DNA from 3 places in the Lysinibacillus sp. G4S2 genome. Region 1 is predicted to be linked to each of the others. Evidence: a T-box and tRNA genes for the amino acid it is inferred to sense, from the RefSeq annotation. Region 1 holds a T-box; the other regions hold tRNA genes.

Region 1 (6,185 bases):
GGTGCGAAGCCGGTTGTTGTATTGACGAAGGCTGATTTATGTGAAGATATTTCTAGTATGATCAGTGAGGTTGAATCTGTAGCGTTCGGTGTAGATGTTTTTGTGACTAGCGCTCTGTCAGGTGAAGGCTTAGTAGATATTCGTTCGCTATTTACGGAAGGCGTAACAGGAGCCTTGCTCGGTTCTTCTGGTGCAGGGAAATCCACATTGACGAATGTTCTTAGTGGTGAGGACTATATGAAGGTTTCGGATATTCGTGAAGATGACGCAAAGGGGCGCCATACAACAACACATCGTGAGTTAGTGATACTGCCGAGTGGCGGTTGTTTAATCGATACACCTGGAATGCGAGAGCTACAATTATGGGATCAGGGGGATAGTTTATCCTCTAGCTTTAAGGATATCGAGGAACTTTCGGCAGCCTGTCATTATCGGGATTGTACACATAAAAAGGAGCCACATTGTGCTGTAAAGCAAGCGATTACAGATGGCGTGCTTGAACAATCACGTCTCCAAAGCTATTTTAAGCTACAAAAAGAGCTTGCTTTTATCGAACGAAAAACAAATGAACAGGCAAGACTAACTGAGCAACGCAAATGGAAGCAAGTCGCGAAAGGTTTAAAGAAAGGTAAAAAATCAAAATAAATGAATCTTGATAAGAGTGAGAGAGCGAGCTATCAGCGGAATTGGAAGCTTTATCAGCGCAAATCGGCATTTTATCAGCGATATGGAGGGATTTATCAGCGATTTTAGCCTGTCTATCAGCGATAAACCTACTTCTATCAGCGATTTCAAAGTTAGGGGCACACACACATGACAATCCAGAACATTAATCATTTATTATTTTCAGTATCAAATCTAGAGGAATCCATCGCATTTTATGAAAAAGTTTTAGACGCAAAGTTACTAGTGAAGGGGAGAAGTACAGCCTATTTTGATGTAAATGGGCTGTGGCTTGCTCTTAATGTAGAACAGGATATTCCACGCAATGAAATCCATCAATCCTATACTCATATAGCATTTTCAATCCATGAGGATGATTTTGACAAAATGTATGAAAAGCTAGTCCAACATAATGTCAACATACTAGAAGGCAGACAAAGAGATATAAGTGATAAAAAATCGATTTATTTCACGGATCCAGACGGTCATAAATTCGAATTCCATACAGGGACTTTACAGGATCGATTGGATTACTATAAGAAAGAAAAAACGCATATGGAGTTTTTTGAATAATATTAAAAAATGGATGCCTCTATTTGTAAGAGGGGACATCTATTTTTTTTTTGCAACGTTTTCCTTTTCTCAAACGACTTTAAAGTGTAGCCAGAAGGAGGAGATTTGGTGGATATACAAAAGTTGGTTAAAAGCGCAAAAAGGGGGGATGATGAAGCATTTGAGCAGTTGATTGCTTTAATGCGTGAAAAATTATATCGTACTGCCTACTCGTACGTTCGAAATGAGCAAGATGCGCTTGATATTTATCAAGAATCTATTTATAAAGCCTATACAACATTGAAAACATTAAAGAATCCAAGCAGTTTTCCAGGGTGGATTATTAAGATTGTTGTTTATAAATCAATTGATTTTATTAGAAAAGATTCAAGAAAATTTACTTCAGGAGATGAGGAGTTTTTTGCAGAGTTAGCTGGAAATCAAAATATGGACAATGTTAATTGTTCATTGGATTTAAAAGAGGCTATTGAAACATTAGATGCCAAGTATAAAACGATTATGTGGTTACGCTTTTATCATGATTTCTCTGTCAAAGAAATTGCAAAAATGCTGGGATGTCCTGAGGGAACGGTGAAATCCTATATTAATAGAGCTAAGAAAGAGTTAAAACCAATCTTAAGGGAGGGCTACTTGTATGAGTAAGGAAAATAATAATCAACCTATTGATCGGATCGATATTCCACTTCAACAATTGATGATGAGAGAGCAGGCGGCAATAAGTGCAGCAAAAAGGAAGAAGCTGAACATTAGAATTATAAAAACTCTTCTTGTTGCCTGTGGATTATGCATAGCACTACTAGGTTCGGGATTTTTCTCCCCTGCAATAGCGACTGCACTAGCCAATGTACCTTATATTGGAGCCATTTATGCTGAATTTGGGGATATTGCAGCTAAAAAAATTGAACAAAACCATTTGATGACAAAAATAGGAAAGAAGGATACACATGCAGGTCTTACAATGGCTGTTGAAGAAGCGGTATATGATGGTAATAGATTATTAGTTACGGTTGCTTATACAGGGCAGAATGGTGTTTCTTTAGAAGAAGAGGTTGCAGGTATGAGTGAGCTAACAATCAATGGGGAGCCAATCGATGTTGCGATAGGTTCTGTAGGTCAGGATGATATTGATAAAAACACAATTATTGAACATCATGAATTCACTTTATCAAATACAGATATATACGGGGATAAAATTGAAGTTGCGTTAGATGGAAGAGATTTATTTGGCTACAAAGGTAATTGGCATGTGGATTTTACTCTTAAAAAATTAAAGGAAGAAGTTATTACCTTCCATCCAAATGTAAAATCTAGTACTAATGATGGGTTATATAAGTTAAACGTTGCACAGGTATCATTCACACCACTATCGACACGAATAGATGTCCTAGTAGATTATCCAAGAGAGTTAGACAAAAATGATAAATGGACATTTTTTGAGTATGAGGTGACTGATAGTGAAGGGGCGTTATACGATGGGGCTAATATACAAATGGGAGCGACCAAGGATTATGGACACCATATTATACTAGCACTCCCTCCTATGGAAAAAATACCGAAGTCTCTGACGCTTAAACCAGGTAAGAGGAATGAGCAAGGTTATCGGGAGGAAATAAAGGAATTAGAAATGGTAGTACCCTTAGAGCCTTAAAAAATATGAACCTCCTTTAGTTTTAGGAACTAGAGGGGGGTCATATTATTTTAAATGACATTAAAGAGCAACAATAAAGAGTTGAAAACGTTCATAACATTAGAAGGGGTGATTTTATGAAAAAAGTAATTATTTTTGATATGGATGGTACTTTATTTCAAACAAATCTAATTTTAGAGCCTGCATTATCGGCAACGTTTGATGTGTTGCGTGCAAAGGGCTTGTGGCAGGGAGATACACCAATAGAGACATACCGAGAAATTATGGGTGTTCCATTACCTGTTGTTTGGGAAACGTTATGTCCAATGCATACGGTAGAGATACGTGAAGAGAGCAATGCATTATTCCATGTTAAGCTTATTGAACAAATTCGTAATCGTCAGGGTGCATTGTATCCAAATGCAGAGCAAACACTTGCTACTTTGGCAGAAAACTATCATTTATTCATAGCAAGTAATGGACAAGTTGAGTATTTACAAGCAATAGTAGAAACCTATCAATTGCAACGTTTTATCAAAGGTACATATAGTATTCAGTCCGTTTCGAGTGGTCATAAATCTGATTTAGTGAAAAAGGTCATCGAGGAAAATGATATTCTAGGCGGAGCAGTTGTGGGGGATCGTTCTTCTGATATTCAAGCGGCTCGTGACAATCAACTGCTCTCGGTTGGAGTTCGTTTCGACTTTGCGCAGGAAATTGAACTACAAAATGCAGATATTGTTATTGATAATTTAAATGAATTACTCTATTTGAAGCTAGGATAGAATTTTATCGACTACATTTTTTATTTTATCCACCAACTTTTTCATTTTATCGAGAACTTTCAGTCATTTATCGACATGCATTGCAATTCACAAGGAAAAAGAGTAAAATGATGCCAATCTATAGTAAAAGCATTGATAAGGAAAAGTAAATTGGATAAGCATTATATAGAGAGCCTCTGTTGGTGGAAATGAGGTAAATGTCCCCTTTTGAAAATGACCTTTGAGCTTCGTACCGAAAGCAAGTTTGCGAGTAGATTACGACGAGATGGGCACTCGTTACAACAGCGGCAGTATCTCTCATTTCTTTGAGCAGGTGTTTAAACACCCGCCCAAAGAAGTAAGCCTCCGGCGGATGTCACAGAATCGGAAAGGAGTTCTTTGTGCGAGCACAAAACCGATTCCGGACGCAATTATGCCGAGGCATAATTGATAAAATGAAATGAGACGCACTGATGGAGGCAAATAGTGTGAGCTATTTGTAAATATAGGTGGTAACACGGGTAAACTCGTCCTAATCAATTTTGATTAGGGCGTTTTTTTTTATCTTCATTCAGGACTTGCCTGAATGAAGATAAAGCCTCGGGTGGATGTCACGGATTTTGATTGTGCTAGCGCAATCAAAATCCAGACGCAATTATGCCGAGGCGTAATTGATCTACACTTTTTTCGAGGGGAGCAACTTAGGATGACGATTGTTATTGGAGGGGCGTGGCCATATGCAAATGGTTCATTGCATTTAGGGCATGTTGCCGCATTATTACCAGGTGATATTTTGGCTAGATATTACCGACAAAAGGGTGAGAAGGTTTTATATGTTTCAGGTAGTGACTGTAATGGCACACCGATTTCGATTCGAGCTGCACAGGAAAACACGACAACGGAGGCTATTGCTAATCATTATCATGAGGAGTTTACAAGATGTTTCAACGATTTAGGATTTACGTATGATTTGTATACGAGAACAGACGCTAAGCACCATCATGATTCTGTTCAGAGGATTTTTTTACAACTACTAGCGAATAATTTTTTATATAAAAAGAGAATCGAACAAGCATACTGTGAAACAGATAAGCAGTTTTTGCCAGATCGGTTTGTAGAGGGGATTTGTCCGAACTGTGGTGCGAAGGCACGAGGTGACCAATGCGATAATTGCTCAACGATTTTAGACCCACTCGATTTAATTGATAAGCGCTGCAAAATTTGTGGGACTGAGCCAATTATCAAGGGGACAGAGCATTTTTATTTTGCGTTTAGTCAGTTTCAAGGGAGGCTGGAGACTTATTTAGCAGAGGCAAAGACAGAAAATCGCTGGCGAGACAATGCTATAGGTTTAACTGAACGTTACTTGGCAGAAGGGGTTCCAGACCGTGCTGTAACGAGGGATTTACCGAATGGTATAGATGTGCCCGTACCAGGTTTTGAGGGCAAAAAGATATATGTGTGGATTGAAGCGGTAGCAGGTTACTTCACAGCAAGTATCGAATGGGCGAAGCAGCATCAAATAGCTATTGAAGATTTATGGAATGAAGAAACGATTTCGTATTATGTGCATGGTAAGGATAATATTCCGTTCCATACCGTTATATGGCCAGCCATTCTTATGGGGATAGGAGCAAAGGCATTACCTACACATATTGTATCAAACGAATATTTGACATTAGAAAAACGAAAATTATCAACGAGCCAAAACTGGGCGGTTTGGGTGCCATATATTTTGAGCCGCTATGATGCAGATTCTATTCGTTATTTTTTAACAATGAATGCACCAGAAAACCGTGATACTGATTTTTCTTGGCGAGAATTTATTTATAGTCATAACGGTGAGTTACTTGGCGCTTATGGAAATTTCGTCAATCGTACATTGAAGTTTTTAGAGAAATCCTTTGATAGTCAAGTGCCTCATGCTAAGGTAGATGGCACTATTCAAAAACATACGATTCAGCTCTTTAATGAGGTTGGGATTCATATTGAAGCGGGTCATTTCAAACAAGCTTTAGAGGCTATATTTGAATATATTCGTGCGGCTAATCGCTATTTTGACGAGCAACAGCCATGGCTACAGGTGAAAGAAAATGTGGAAGCTGGAAATCAAACGCTAGCTACTTGTGTATATATTATTGCTAATTTTGGCCAATTGCTCCATCCATTTTTACCGTTTTCAGCTGAGAAGGTGAGAAAAATGCTAGGAATAGATGAAGTGGTGTGGCGTGAGCAAGTGGACTTACCAGAGAGCATTAACGAAGTGGCACCACTGTTTGAACGTCTTGCTGTTGAATTGATTGAAGAGGAATATCAAAAGTTAGTGGAAGGCAGTCGGTAGGAAAAAAAGCAGTATGACTCAATTTTGTCATACTGCTTTTGACCATTTAATTCATAACAGGCGTTAATTTAGCGACCACAATACTATTGATAGCATTAATATAAGCTAGCGCACTTGCCTTTAAAATATCTGTATCTGCAGCTTTTGCTATATATTTTTCGCCTTCATGTTCGATTGTAATTTTTACTTTACCAAGCGCTTCTTTACCGCGCGAAAC
Region 2 (6,185 bases), 470 kb from region 1:
GATCGGAAGGACTGGTGGAGCGCTTAGAAGTGAGAATGCCGGTATGAGTAGCGAAAGACGGGTGAGAATCCCGTCCACCGTATGACTAAGGTTTCCTGAGGAAGGCTCGTCCGCTCAGGGTTAGTCGGGACCTAAGCCGAGGCCGATAGGCGTAGGCGATGGACAACAGGTTGATATTCCTGTACCACCTCCTCACCGTTTGAGAAATGGGGGGACGCAGTAGGATAGGGTAAGCGCGCCGTTGGTTGTGCGCGTCCAAGCAGTAAGGCGTGTGTGTAGGCAAATCCGCACACTGTAACGTTGAGCTGTGATGGCGAGTCCGTATGGACGAAGTTCCTGATTTCACACTGCCAAGAAAAGCCTCTATCGAGGTGAGAGGTGCCCGTACCGCAAACCGACACAGGTAGTCGAGGAGAGAATCCTAAGGTGTGCGAGAGAACTCTCGTTAAGGAACTCGGCAAAATGACCCCGTAACTTCGGGAGAAGGGGTGCTCTTGAGCGTGCAAGCGCATGAGAGCCGCAGTGAATAGGCCCAGGCGACTGTTTAGCAAAAACACAGGTCTCTGCAAAACCGTAAGGTGACGTATAGGGGCTGACGCCTGCCCGGTGCTGGAAGGTTAAGAGGAGTGGTTAGCGCAAGCGAAGCTGCGAATTGAAGCCCCAGTAAACGGCGGCCGTAACTATAACGGTCCTAAGGTAGCGAAATTCCTTGTCGGGTAAGTTCCGACCCGCACGAAAGGCGTAACGATCTGGGCACTGTCTCAACGAGAGACTCGGTGAAATTATAGTACCTGTGAAGATGCAGGTTACCCGCGACAGGACGGAAAGACCCCGTGGAGCTTTACTGTAGCCTGATATTGAATTTTGGTACAACTTGTACAGGATAGGTAGGAGCCAGAGATCTCGGAGCGCCAGCTTCGAAGGAGGCGTCGGTGGGATACTACCCTGGTTGTATTGAAATTCTAACCCATGCCCCTTAGCGGGGTAGGAGACAGTGTCAGGCGGACAGTTTGACTGGGGCGGTCGCCTCCTAAAAGGTAACGGAGGCGCCCAAAGGTTCCCTCAGAATGGTTGGAAATCATTCGTAGAGTGTAAAGGCACAAGGGAGCTTGACTGCGAGACCTACAAGTCGAGCAGGGTCGAAAGACGGGCTTAGTGATCCGGTGGTTCCGCATGGAAGGGCCATCGCTCAACGGATAAAAGCTACCCCGGGGATAACAGGCTTATCTCCCCCAAGAGTCCACATCGACGGGGAGGTTTGGCACCTCGATGTCGGCTCATCGCATCCTGGGGCTGTAGTCGGTCCCAAGGGTTGGGCTGTTCGCCCATTAAAGCGGTACGCGAGCTGGGTTCAGAACGTCGTGAGACAGTTCGGTCCCTATCCGTCGTGGGCGTAGGAAATTTGAGAGGAGCTGTCCTTAGTACGAGAGGACCGGGATGGACACACCGCTGGTGTACCAGTTGTCTTGCCAAAGGCATCGCTGGGTAGCTATGTGTGGACGGGATAAGTGCTGAAAGCATCTAAGCATGAAGCCCCCCTCAAGATGAGATTTCCCATTACGCAAGTAAGTAAGATCCCTCAAAGACGATGAGGTAGATAGGTTCGAGGTGGAAGTGTGGTGACACATGGAGCTGACGAATACTAATCGATCGAGGACTTAACCACAATGTTTGAAACATTCAATGCACCGTTTATCCAGTTTTGAAAGAATAAAAACTATTAAAAATATGCTTGTAATTTTAATAAGATATGTTATAATAAGTATTGTCTTTTAAAATAGTCTAGTGATGATGGCAAAGAGGTCACACCCGTTCCCATACCGAACACGGAAGTTAAGCTCTTTAGCGCCGATGGTAGTTGGGGGCTTCCCCCTGTGAGAGTAGGACGTCGCTAGGCTATATGATAAAATTATTCCGAAGTAGCTCAGTTGGTAGTAGCACCTGACTGTTAATCAGGTTGTCGCAGGTTCGAGTCCTGCCTTCGGAGCCATTCTTGGAGAGTTGTCCGAGTGGCCGAAGGAGCACGATTGGAAATCGTGTAGGCGGTTAACACTGTCTCAAGGGTTCAAATCCCTTACTCTCCGCCAGCACTTTAAGGATTTTTTATTCCAAACGAAGGCCCCTTGGTCAAGTGGTTAAGACACCGCCCTTTCACGGCGGTAACACGGGTTCGAATCCCGTAGGGGTCACCATTTAATACCCAGATGGAGGATTAGCTCAGCTGGGAGAGCATCTGCCTTACAAGCAGAGGGTCGGCGGTTCGAGCCCGTCATCCTCCACCATTATTTAAATAAATCACCTTATTATCGCGGGGTGGAGCAGTGGTAGCTCGTCGGGCTCATAACCCGAAGGTCGTTGGTTCAAATCCGGCCCCCGCAACCAAAATGGTCCCGTGGTGTAGCGGTTAACATGCCTGCCTGTCACGCAGGAGATCGCCGGTTCGATCCCGGTCGGGACCGCCATTTTTTAAAAAATATGGGTCAGTAGCTCAGTTGGTAGAGCATTAGATTGAAGCTCTAAGTGTCGGCGGTTCGATTCCGTCCTGACCCACCATATTTTTTTGCCGGTGTAGCTCAGTTGGTAGAGCAACTGACTTGTAATCAGTAGGTCGTGGGTTCGACTCCTATCGCCGGCACCATGACTTTTCCGGAGGGGTAGCGAAGTGGCTAAACGCGGCGGACTGTAAATCCGCTCCTTAGGGTTCGGCGGTTCGAATCCGTCCCCCTCCACCAGTTTTTTATTCATAGGGGCATAGTTTAACGGTAGAATAGAGGTCTCCAAAACCTTTGATGTGGGTTCGATTCCTACTGCCCCTGCCAATTAATTAATTTCATGGCGGTTGTGGCGAAGTGGTTAACGCACCTGATTGTGGTTCAGGCATTCGTGGGTTCGATTCCCATCAGTCGCCCCATTTAATTTAAAATAATAAAATATAATAATATGGCGGTTGTGGCGAAGTGGTTAACGCACCTGATTGTGGTTCAGGCATTCGTGGGTTCGATTCCCATCAGTCGCCCCATTTATATATATTTAACTTTTGGGGTATAGCCAAGCGGTAAGGCAACGGATTTTGATTCCGTCACGCCCTGGTTCGAATCCAGGTACCCCAGCCATTTTTTTGCGGAAGTAGTTCAGTGGTAGAACACCACCTTGCCAAGGTGGGGGTCGCGAGTTCGAACCTCGTCTTCCGCTCCAAATATTAAGGCGGCATAGCCAAGTGGTAAGGCACAGGTCTGCAACACCTTTATCACCGGTTCAAATCCGGTTGCCGCCTCCATAATTTCTTACTTAATCGGTTTATCCGATTTTTTTTATCTCCATTGTGCCGGTGTGGCGGAATTGGCAGACGCGCACGACTCAAAATCGTGTTCCTTTGGAGTGTCGGTTCGACCCCGACCACCGGTATCAAAAACAACCCCGAGATGTTGATTTCTCGGGGTTTTCTTTTTCTATGTGCCAAATTTGTGCCAAATCTTTATTAACTTTACTCTTCATCTGTAACAGGTGTCGATTTGAAGTAATGTTGTATTGTTTATAAGAAAGTCATACCTTTGATAAAAATGGTCAACCGGAATTAAAAATTTCGGTTTTTTTTTATTTAATAAAAGAACCTTTAATAAAAGAACCTTTAATAAAAGAATTAGTTTAGTGGAAGAAAAGTACGTATTTTATTTATCTAGAAGTGCGGATTTATTTTCAACTAAAAAACACTATGTAAAAGAGTAGTACATTAGTAAAATAAAATATAAAAAGGTTTATTTAAAATGATGCTTCACATTTAGGAGGAAAAGATGAAACTTAATAATTTGTATAATTTTAAAAATGCAGTTAAGCATTATCTTGATGTTGATGCGCTTAAAATGCCAGAAGATATATCTTCATTCAATATTAGCAATTTGAGCTGGGTTGATCCTTTTAATTTTAGAGTTAGAAAACAAGAAGATAAGTATCGCACCCTGAAGATGCCAAATATATTAAATTTTGTAGCAGCTTATGAACATTTTAAGGATTTATCAAATTTCGATACAATTCAAAATTTAGATCCTTTACATAAACGCTTATCTGCAAACATTGAGACTGGGGATTTTGTATCAGGAGAATATGATAAACAATTAGAAGAAGATTTTAACAGACTATGTGTATATGACCAGCTGCTTAAGATGGATATAAAGGAATACTACGGAAGGGTATATACGCATTTAATTGACTTTGAAACACATCAAGAACGATTCCTATCTAATATGAATAGAGGAAATACAAATGGATTAATAGTGGGAAATTACTTGTCATTATATTTCGCAGAAAGTAACCTGAAGAATATCAGCAATGACATTAAAGAAGAAATTAGAAGATCAGGGATTGACTGTGAGTTCTCTTATTTCTCTGATGATTTTTACTTTTTCTGTAATAGAGGGGATGATGATGTAGTAACAAGAATCTTTGATGAGGTTTTAGAGAAGTATGAATTAGAAAGAAATGATAATAAAAAAGAAGTTTGGACATATGAATCTTTTAATAATTACAACTTAGTTGCAAGGTATTGGAAAAAATTAATTGCCCATTGTAATGTTAGATACGACATGGAAAGAGATGATAACAAGCTATATTTTATAAACCAACTTGTTTATAGAGTGTCAAAATTGGAAGATGATAAACTTAAAAAAGTCTTTATAAATAATTTCTTTAAAACAAAATATTTTAGAGAGTTAGACCTTGAAAATTATCAAGTTAAGGATTATGATTACCACCAATTATGTTATCTTCTTAAGTTATCTCCTGAAACTATGTTGTATACGATGGATAAATTTAATGATATGAGTAATTTTGATAACAATAAATTGCGTAAATTTTTCCAAGTTAGGTATAGAGAAGCCCTTAAAACAACGTTTAATGAAGAGCAATTATATTTTTATTACGCAATAAAAATATTTAATTTTATGGATATATTGATAGAAAATAAAACTCTCGTGCTCGAAACAAAAAATCAAATCTTAATTTCATATTACCTACAAGAAGGGCACTTTGAAAAAGAGGAAATTGATAAATTAAAAGAAAATGTCGGTGAAGAATATTGGTTTCAGAATTATCATCTAATATTGTATTCTGATGATTTAAAAGCAGATTTAGACAACAGTATTAAAAAATATTTAATTCCAAAAAGAGTGAAAAAGCCGAATCAAGAGAAATCTTATATGGATTTTTACAAAAAGAATATATCCTTAGCTATTCCAATAATAAGAGATATTCCAGACGTTCTTAATGAAATTGAAGATTACTTAGCATTAAGAATAGAGGAAAGTGAAGAAGACTTCGAAGATGAAGATCTGGATTTTTACAAAGAGGATGAATTGATAGATCCTATAGACATTGTTATGGAAATTGAAGATTAGCTTTATGAATAGAAGAAAGTGAGGAAAACTTCGAAGATGAAAATATGGATATGTAAATATAATTTTGTCGATTGTGAAACAAGTTCTTCAAACTTTTTTATAAATATCTAAAATGCAATTTAATGAATTAACTCCATGTTGTTTAGTCTTTATTCAAATGGAGTATTTGTTGCATTTTGCTAAGAAGAATTACATAGTTTGGCAATTACACAATGTAGCAACTTTACATGGAGCCTCTTGAGGGCATGAGTAATAAGCCAAGAAGCCAGCTATATTACGAGTTGGCTTTGCCTAAACAAGGCTATCATGCTTTTTTAGAAAGTTGGATAAAACAAGAGGGATATATGAATTATTTTATAAATGATTAAAACAAATAAATTTTAAAACAGCCTGTTGTGCCGACAATGTGCCAAATGAAAGAAAAAACTCAATTAAGCGAGAATAGAAAAGCCTTGATAATAAAGGGATTTCTATTCTTTTCTGTTTTTAGAATATGCACAATACCCCGACCACCGGTATCATTACAGCGAAGAATCCTTGATATATCAGGGATTCTTTTTTATGTGCGCCCGGCATGCGTATGAACTATAGGGTGCAAGTCCCGAACCCCGAAGACAGAAGTAGAGGTTAGCCAAGAGCAAGGGTGTCCGTGGCGACGCGGAATCTGAAGGAAGCTGGAGGCAAAACACCGGTCCGAGGAACACGAATCTCATATAAGGCTAGGTATGATTGGATGAGTGTGCATAACAACACAAAGTCCTTTCTGTCGAAGGTCATATCGAGTAAATGAGGCGG
Region 3 (6,185 bases), 850 kb from region 1:
TTAAGGGCGCACGGCGAATGCCTTGGCACTAGGAGCCGAAGAAGGACGGCACTAACACCGATATGCTTCGGGGAGCTGTAAGTGAGCTTTGATCCGGAGATTTCCGAATGGGGGAACCCACTACGTTTAATCGCGTAGTATCTTGACGTGAATTCATAGCGTCTTGAAGGCAGACCCAGGGAACTGAAACATCTAAGTACCTGGAGGAAGAGAAAGAAAAATCGATTCCCTGAGTAGCGGCGAGCGAAACGGGAAGAGCCCAAACCAAGAGGCTTGCCTCTTGGGGTTGTAGGACACTCTATACGGAGTTACAAAAGAGCGAGTTAGATGAAGCGACTTGGAAAGGTCCGCCAGAGCAGGTAAAAGCCCTGTAGTCGAAAGTTCGTTCTCTCCTGAGTGGATCCTGAGTACGGCGGAACACGTGAAATTCCGTCGGAATCCGGGAGGACCATCTCCCAAGGCTAAATACTACCTAGTGACCGATAGTGAACCAGTACCGTGAGGGAAAGGTGAAAAGCACCCCGGAAGGGGAGTGAAAGAGATCCTGAAACCGTGTGCCTACAAGTAGTTAGAGCCCGTTAATGGGTGATAGCGTGCCTTTTGTAGAATGAACCGGCGAGTTACGATTACGTGCGAGGTTAAGCTTTAGAAGGCGGAGCCGCAGCGAAAGCGAGTCTGAATAGGGCGAATTAGTACGTGGTCGTAGACCCGAAACCAGGTGATCTACCCATGTCCAGGGTGAAGGTGAGGTAACACTTACTGGAGGCCCGAACCCACGCACGTTGAAAAGTGCGGGGATGAGGTGTGGGTAGCGGAGAAATTCCAATCGAACTTGGAGATAGCTGGTTCTCTCCGAAATAGCTTTAGGGCTAGCCTCGTGATGAGAATACTGGAGGTAGAGCACTGTTTGGACTAGGGGGCCATCCCGGTTTACCGAATTCAGACAAACTCCGAATGCCAGATATTTATACACGGGAGTCAGACTGCGAGTGATAAGATCCGTAGTCAAAAGGGAAACAGCCCAGACCACCAGCTAAGGTCCCAAAGTAATCGTTAAGTGGAAAAGGATGTGGCGTTGCACAGACAACCAGGATGTTGGCTTAGAAGCAGCCATCATTTAAAGAGTGCGTAATAGCTCACTGGTCGAGTGACGCTGCGCCGAAAATGTATCGGGGCTAAACGATTCACCGAAGCTGTGGATTGACATCTATGATGTCAGTGGTAGGAGAGCGTTCTAAGTGCGTTGAAGTCAGATCGGAAGGACTGGTGGAGCGCTTAGAAGTGAGAATGCCGGTATGAGTAGCGAAAGACGGGTGAGAATCCCGTCCACCGTATGACTAAGGTTTCCTGAGGAAGGCTCGTCCGCTCAGGGTTAGTCGGGACCTAAGCCGAGGCCGATAGGCGTAGGCGATGGACAACAGGTTGATATTCCTGTACCACCTCCTCACCGTTTGAGAAATGGGGGGACGCAGTAGGATAGGGTAAGCGCGCCGTTGGTTGTGCGCGTCCAAGCAGTAAGGCGTGTGTGTAGGCAAATCCGCACACTGTAACGTTGAGCTGTGATGGCGAGTCCGTATGGACGAAGTTCCTGATTTCACACTGCCAAGAAAAGCCTCTATCGAGGTGAGAGGTGCCCGTACCGCAAACCGACACAGGTAGTCGAGGAGAGAATCCTAAGGTGTGCGAGAGAACTCTCGTTAAGGAACTCGGCAAAATGACCCCGTAACTTCGGGAGAAGGGGTGCTCTTGAGCGTGCAAGCGCATGAGAGCCGCAGTGAATAGGCCCAGGCGACTGTTTAGCAAAAACACAGGTCTCTGCAAAACCGTAAGGTGACGTATAGGGGCTGACGCCTGCCCGGTGCTGGAAGGTTAAGAGGAGTGGTTAGCGCAAGCGAAGCTGCGAATTGAAGCCCCAGTAAACGGCGGCCGTAACTATAACGGTCCTAAGGTAGCGAAATTCCTTGTCGGGTAAGTTCCGACCCGCACGAAAGGCGTAACGATCTGGGCACTGTCTCAACGAGAGACTCGGTGAAATTATAGTACCTGTGAAGATGCAGGTTACCCGCGACAGGACGGAAAGACCCCGTGGAGCTTTACTGTAGCCTGATATTGAATTTTGGTACAACTTGTACAGGATAGGTAGGAGCCAGAGATCTCGGAGCGCCAGCTTCGAAGGAGGCGTCGGTGGGATACTACCCTGGTTGTATTGAAATTCTAACCCATGCCCCTTAGCGGGGTAGGAGACAGTGTCAGGCGGACAGTTTGACTGGGGCGGTCGCCTCCTAAAAGGTAACGGAGGCGCCCAAAGGTTCCCTCAGAATGGTTGGAAATCATTCGTAGAGTGTAAAGGCACAAGGGAGCTTGACTGCGAGACCTACAAGTCGAGCAGGGTCGAAAGACGGGCTTAGTGATCCGGTGGTTCCGCATGGAAGGGCCATCGCTCAACGGATAAAAGCTACCCCGGGGATAACAGGCTTATCTCCCCCAAGAGTCCACATCGACGGGGAGGTTTGGCACCTCGATGTCGGCTCATCGCATCCTGGGGCTGTAGTCGGTCCCAAGGGTTGGGCTGTTCGCCCATTAAAGCGGTACGCGAGCTGGGTTCAGAACGTCGTGAGACAGTTCGGTCCCTATCCGTCGTGGGCGTAGGAAATTTGAGAGGAGCTGTCCTTAGTACGAGAGGACCGGGATGGACACACCGCTGGTGTACCAGTTGTCTTGCCAAAGGCATCGCTGGGTAGCTATGTGTGGACGGGATAAGTGCTGAAAGCATCTAAGCATGAAGCCCCCCTCAAGATGAGATTTCCCATTACGCAAGTAAGTAAGATCCCTCAAAGACGATGAGGTAGATAGGTTCGAGGTGGAAGTGTGGTGACACATGGAGCTGACGAATACTAATCGATCGAGGACTTAACCACAATGTTTGAAACATTCAATGCACCGTTTATCCAGTTTTGAAAGAACAAGAAAGTTTTAAAAAAAGCTTGCGATTATAACGAAAATATGTTATAATAAATCTTGTCTTTAAAATAGTCTAGTGATGATGGCAAAGAGGTCACACCCGTTCCCATACCGAACACGGAAGTTAAGCTCTTTAGCGCCGATGGTAGTTGGGGGCTTCCCCCTGTGAGAGTAGGACGTCGCTAGGCATTATACCCAGGAGGATTAGCTCAGCTGGGAGAGCACCTGCCTTACAAGCAGGGGGTCGGCGGTTCGAGCCCGTCATCCTCCACCATTTGCCGGTTTAGCTCAGCAGGTAGAGCAACTGACTTGTAATCAGTAGGTCGTGGGTTCGATTCCTATAGCCGGCACCATAGTTTTGAGCCATTAGCTCAGTTGGTAGAGCATCTGACTTTTAATCAGAGGGTCGAAGGTTCGAGTCCTTCATGGCTCACCATTTAAATTGCCAACAAAATATGCGGGTGTGGCGGAATTGGCAGACGCACTAGACTTAGGATCTAGCGCCGCAAGGCGTGGGGGTTCGACTCCCTTCACCCGCACCATTTTTTCAGAATTTCATAATTGCCAGGATAAATAAATCTTATGCACATGCGGAAGTAGTTCAGTGGTAGAACACCACCTTGCCAAGGTGGGGGTCGCGAGTTCGAACCTCGTCTTCCGCTCCAAATGTGCCGGGGTGGCGGAACTGGCAGACGCACAGGACTTAAAATCCTGCGGTAGGTGACTACCGTGCCGGTTCGATTCCGGCCCTCGGCACCATTTTTTTAATAATTAGCGCCCGTAGCTCAATTGGATAGAGCGTCTGACTACGGATCAGAAGGTTATGGGTTCGACTCCTGTCGGGCGCGCCATATAAATATTTGTTTATCGGAATGTAGCTCAGCTTGGTAGAGCACTTGGTTTGGGACCAAGGGGTCGTAGGTTCGAATCCTGTCATTCCGACCATTCTTTGGGGCCTTAGCTCAGCTGGGAGAGCGCCTGCCTTGCACGCAGGAGGTCAGCGGTTCGATCCCGCTAGGCTCCACCAAAAAGATAACCAGTATAAAGATCCTGGCGGCGTAGCTCAGCTGGCTAGAGCGTACGGTTCATACCCGTAAGGTCGGGGGTTCGATCCCCTCTGCCGCCATCTTAAAGGACCTTTAGCTCAGTTGGTTAGAGCAGACGGCTCATAACCGTCCGGTCGCAGGTTCGAGTCCTGCAAGGTCCACCATTTATATATTGTCACGGAGGTATACCCAAGTCTGGCTGAAGGGATCGGTCTTGAAAACCGACAGGCGGGTAACACCGCGCGGGGGTTCGAATCCCTCTACCTCCTCCAGTTTTATTTCTATAAATGGTGTTTAAAGACTTGAAAAGAATATTGTTAACGCGGGGTGGAGCAGTGGTAGCTCGTCGGGCTCATAACCCGAAGGTCGTTGGTTCAAATCCGGCCCCCGCAACCAAATGGTCCCGTGGTGTAGCGGTTAACATGCCTGCCTGTCACGCAGGAGATCGCCGGTTCGATCCCGGTCGGGACCGCCATTTTTTTAAAAAGAAATACATGAGAAGCAAAAGAGTAAAGAAAGCTTAGCATGATAATATGGGTCAGTAGCTCAGTTGGTAGAGCATTAGATTGAAGCTCTAAGTGTCGGCGGTTCGATTCCGTCCTGACCCACCATATTTGCGGGTGTAGTTTAATGGTAAAACCTCAGCCTTCCAAGCTGATGTCGTGAGTTCGATTCTCATCACCCGCTCCAAGGGCCTATAGCTCAGCTGGTTAGAGCGCACGCCTGATAAGCGTGAGGTCGATGGTTCGAGTCCATTTAGGCCCACCATTATTCCGAAGTAGCTCAGTTGGTAGTAGCACCTGACTGTTAATCAGGTTGTCGCAGGTTCGAGTCCTGCCTTCGGAGCCATTTTTTATTTGGGGAAGTACTCAAGAGGCTGAAGAGGCGCCCCTGCTAAGGGTGTAGGTCGGGTAACCGGCGCGAGGGTTCAAATCCCTCCTTCTCCGCCATTGGCCCGTTGGTCAAGTGGTTAAGACACCGCCCTTTCACGGCGGTAACACGGGTTCGAATCCCGTACGGGTCATACTAAAAAAGACAGTAGATGTAACTTACATCTACTGTCTTTTTTGTGTAGAAAGATAACTTTTTAGAAATAGAGAAATATAAAAATAGCAACTGGTACTATGTATCTTTGAAAAAACGTCCATCAACTAAAACGAAAAGAGTCTGGGATATAACTAGCTGATATTAAAGGAAAGGTGATGTTTTAAAACAATGTTGAAATTATATAACTTTTAAGGGAAGCCATTTTGACTTCCCTTAATGCGCTTTTAAAGAAGATTATACATCAATCATTTTTTATTATCATTTAACGTATATATGTTTTTTCAGCCATTGTCTGAAATACTGCAACTGTTCCTCAGAATGGAAATAGTGTTCTCCATTACTTGCAAATTACAGTTAAAACGTTTATTAAATTCAGATACAACGTCAAACTCACATAAGTTATCTTCTGAACCATAGAGAATTGAAGTTGGATTATTCCAAGCAACAATAGGATGTTCTTTCACATAACAGTAGTAGTCCCAATAGAGAGTTTGTCCAATAGGTGTAGAAATTTCTTTCTCTATTTTTAGTCTACTCTCACTTACGTTAAACCATGTCATCATATTATTTATGATACGTTCCATATTTACCACAGGAGAGAGAAACAAACACTGCTTCAACGGCTCATGGCTATATTCTAATAGGCTAAAATATACTCCCATGCTACAAGCAAAAATGCTTATATTATTTGATAACGATTTTGCATAGATCATAATTGTATTAAGGTCTTGAACACAGTTTTGAACTTTGCAAAGATAAGTATCATCCTTACGGTCACCATGTTGAGGTAAATCAAAACTAAGCACTTGATAACCTACTGCTGTTGCTTCTTCTGCAAATACAATAATCGAGTCATCTGCCTTATTTGACATGTTACCATGCACTACCACAAATAACTTATCTGATTTGTCACCCCATAAAATCGCTGGAATATTTTCTATTTTAAAATTACTTTTTATCATTGAAATTTTCCTCCATGAAATATAAATAATTCGTTATTCCTAATATTACAAATGTATATACCTAAATAAATATTGTTACTCTTGTATAAGCATGGGCTACATTGCATTGAACCATAAAGTTCTTGATTTTAACAACTTCTTTGTCAGTTTCAAATAATTATAGCCATTT

The links. A T-box is a leader RNA that pairs with one kind of tRNA and senses whether it is charged. The one in region 1 lies ahead of metG (methionine--tRNA ligase), so its partner is inferred to be a tRNA-Met.
Region 2: it has a tRNA-Met gene. The T-box ahead of metG (methionine--tRNA ligase) is inferred to sense a tRNA for this amino acid. The anticodon was not compared.
Region 3: it has a tRNA-Met gene. The T-box ahead of metG (methionine--tRNA ligase) is inferred to sense a tRNA for this amino acid. The anticodon was not compared.

What each region holds. Positions count from the first base shown of each region.
Region 1 is NZ_JAUCFJ010000002.1:5,130,326-5,136,510, reverse strand. Features, by position in the region: gene rsgA (ribosome small subunit-dependent GTPase A) at 1-645, shown strand, start outside; gene QUF91_RS26120 (hypothetical protein) at 687-833, shown strand; gene fosM (FosM family fosfomycin resistance protein) at 814-1,236, shown strand; gene QUF91_RS26110 (sigma-70 family RNA polymerase sigma factor) at 1,345-1,878, shown strand; gene QUF91_RS26105 (DUF4179 domain-containing protein) at 1,871-2,884, shown strand; gene QUF91_RS26100 (HAD hydrolase-like protein) at 3,001-3,648, shown strand; T-box leader at 3,772-4,165, shown strand; gene metG (methionine--tRNA ligase) at 4,334-5,968, shown strand; gene QUF91_RS26090 (2-isopropylmalate synthase) at 6,015-6,185, opposite strand, start outside.
Region 2 is NZ_JAUCFJ010000002.1:4,660,383-4,666,567, reverse strand. Features, by position in the region: rRNA gene QUF91_RS23910 (23S ribosomal RNA) at 1-1,666, shown strand, start outside; rRNA gene rrf (5S ribosomal RNA) at 1,782-1,897, shown strand; tRNA gene QUF91_RS23900 (tRNA-Asn) at 1,914-1,990, shown strand; tRNA gene QUF91_RS23895 (tRNA-Ser) at 1,996-2,087, shown strand; tRNA gene QUF91_RS23890 (tRNA-Glu) at 2,118-2,192, shown strand; tRNA gene QUF91_RS23885 (tRNA-Val) at 2,207-2,282, shown strand; tRNA gene QUF91_RS23880 (tRNA-Met) at 2,308-2,382, shown strand; tRNA gene QUF91_RS23875 (tRNA-Asp) at 2,387-2,462, shown strand; tRNA gene QUF91_RS23870 (tRNA-Phe) at 2,478-2,553, shown strand; tRNA gene QUF91_RS23865 (tRNA-Thr) at 2,563-2,638, shown strand; tRNA gene QUF91_RS23860 (tRNA-Tyr) at 2,649-2,732, shown strand; tRNA gene QUF91_RS23855 (tRNA-Trp) at 2,746-2,819, shown strand; tRNA gene QUF91_RS23850 (tRNA-His) at 2,836-2,911, shown strand; tRNA gene QUF91_RS23845 (tRNA-His) at 2,944-3,019, shown strand; tRNA gene QUF91_RS23840 (tRNA-Gln) at 3,039-3,113, shown strand; tRNA gene QUF91_RS23835 (tRNA-Gly) at 3,121-3,195, shown strand; tRNA gene QUF91_RS23830 (tRNA-Cys) at 3,204-3,277, shown strand; tRNA gene QUF91_RS23825 (tRNA-Leu) at 3,325-3,405, shown strand; gene QUF91_RS23820 (RNA-dependent RNA polymerase family protein) at 3,792-5,390, shown strand.
Region 3 is NZ_JAUCFJ010000002.1:4,278,813-4,284,997, reverse strand. Features, by position in the region: rRNA gene QUF91_RS21830 (23S ribosomal RNA) at 1-2,918, shown strand, start outside; rRNA gene rrf (5S ribosomal RNA) at 3,034-3,149, shown strand; tRNA gene QUF91_RS21820 (tRNA-Val) at 3,160-3,235, shown strand; tRNA gene QUF91_RS21815 (tRNA-Thr) at 3,239-3,314, shown strand; tRNA gene QUF91_RS21810 (tRNA-Lys) at 3,322-3,397, shown strand; tRNA gene QUF91_RS21805 (tRNA-Leu) at 3,419-3,503, shown strand; tRNA gene QUF91_RS21800 (tRNA-Gly) at 3,552-3,626, shown strand; tRNA gene QUF91_RS21795 (tRNA-Leu) at 3,632-3,720, shown strand; tRNA gene QUF91_RS21790 (tRNA-Arg) at 3,736-3,812, shown strand; tRNA gene QUF91_RS21785 (tRNA-Pro) at 3,830-3,906, shown strand; tRNA gene QUF91_RS21780 (tRNA-Ala) at 3,913-3,988, shown strand; tRNA gene QUF91_RS21775 (tRNA-Met) at 4,014-4,087, shown strand; tRNA gene QUF91_RS21770 (tRNA-Ile) at 4,095-4,171, shown strand; tRNA gene QUF91_RS21765 (tRNA-Ser) at 4,187-4,279, shown strand; tRNA gene QUF91_RS21760 (tRNA-Met) at 4,329-4,403, shown strand; tRNA gene QUF91_RS21755 (tRNA-Asp) at 4,407-4,482, shown strand; tRNA gene QUF91_RS21750 (tRNA-Phe) at 4,543-4,618, shown strand; tRNA gene QUF91_RS21745 (tRNA-Gly) at 4,624-4,697, shown strand; tRNA gene QUF91_RS21740 (tRNA-Ile) at 4,699-4,775, shown strand; tRNA gene QUF91_RS21735 (tRNA-Asn) at 4,780-4,856, shown strand; tRNA gene QUF91_RS21730 (tRNA-Ser) at 4,867-4,957, shown strand; tRNA gene QUF91_RS21725 (tRNA-Glu) at 4,960-5,031, shown strand; partial or broken gene QUF91_RS21720 (alpha/beta hydrolase) at 5,313-6,016, opposite strand; partial or broken gene QUF91_RS21715 (IS1595 family transposase) at 6,078-6,185, opposite strand, start outside.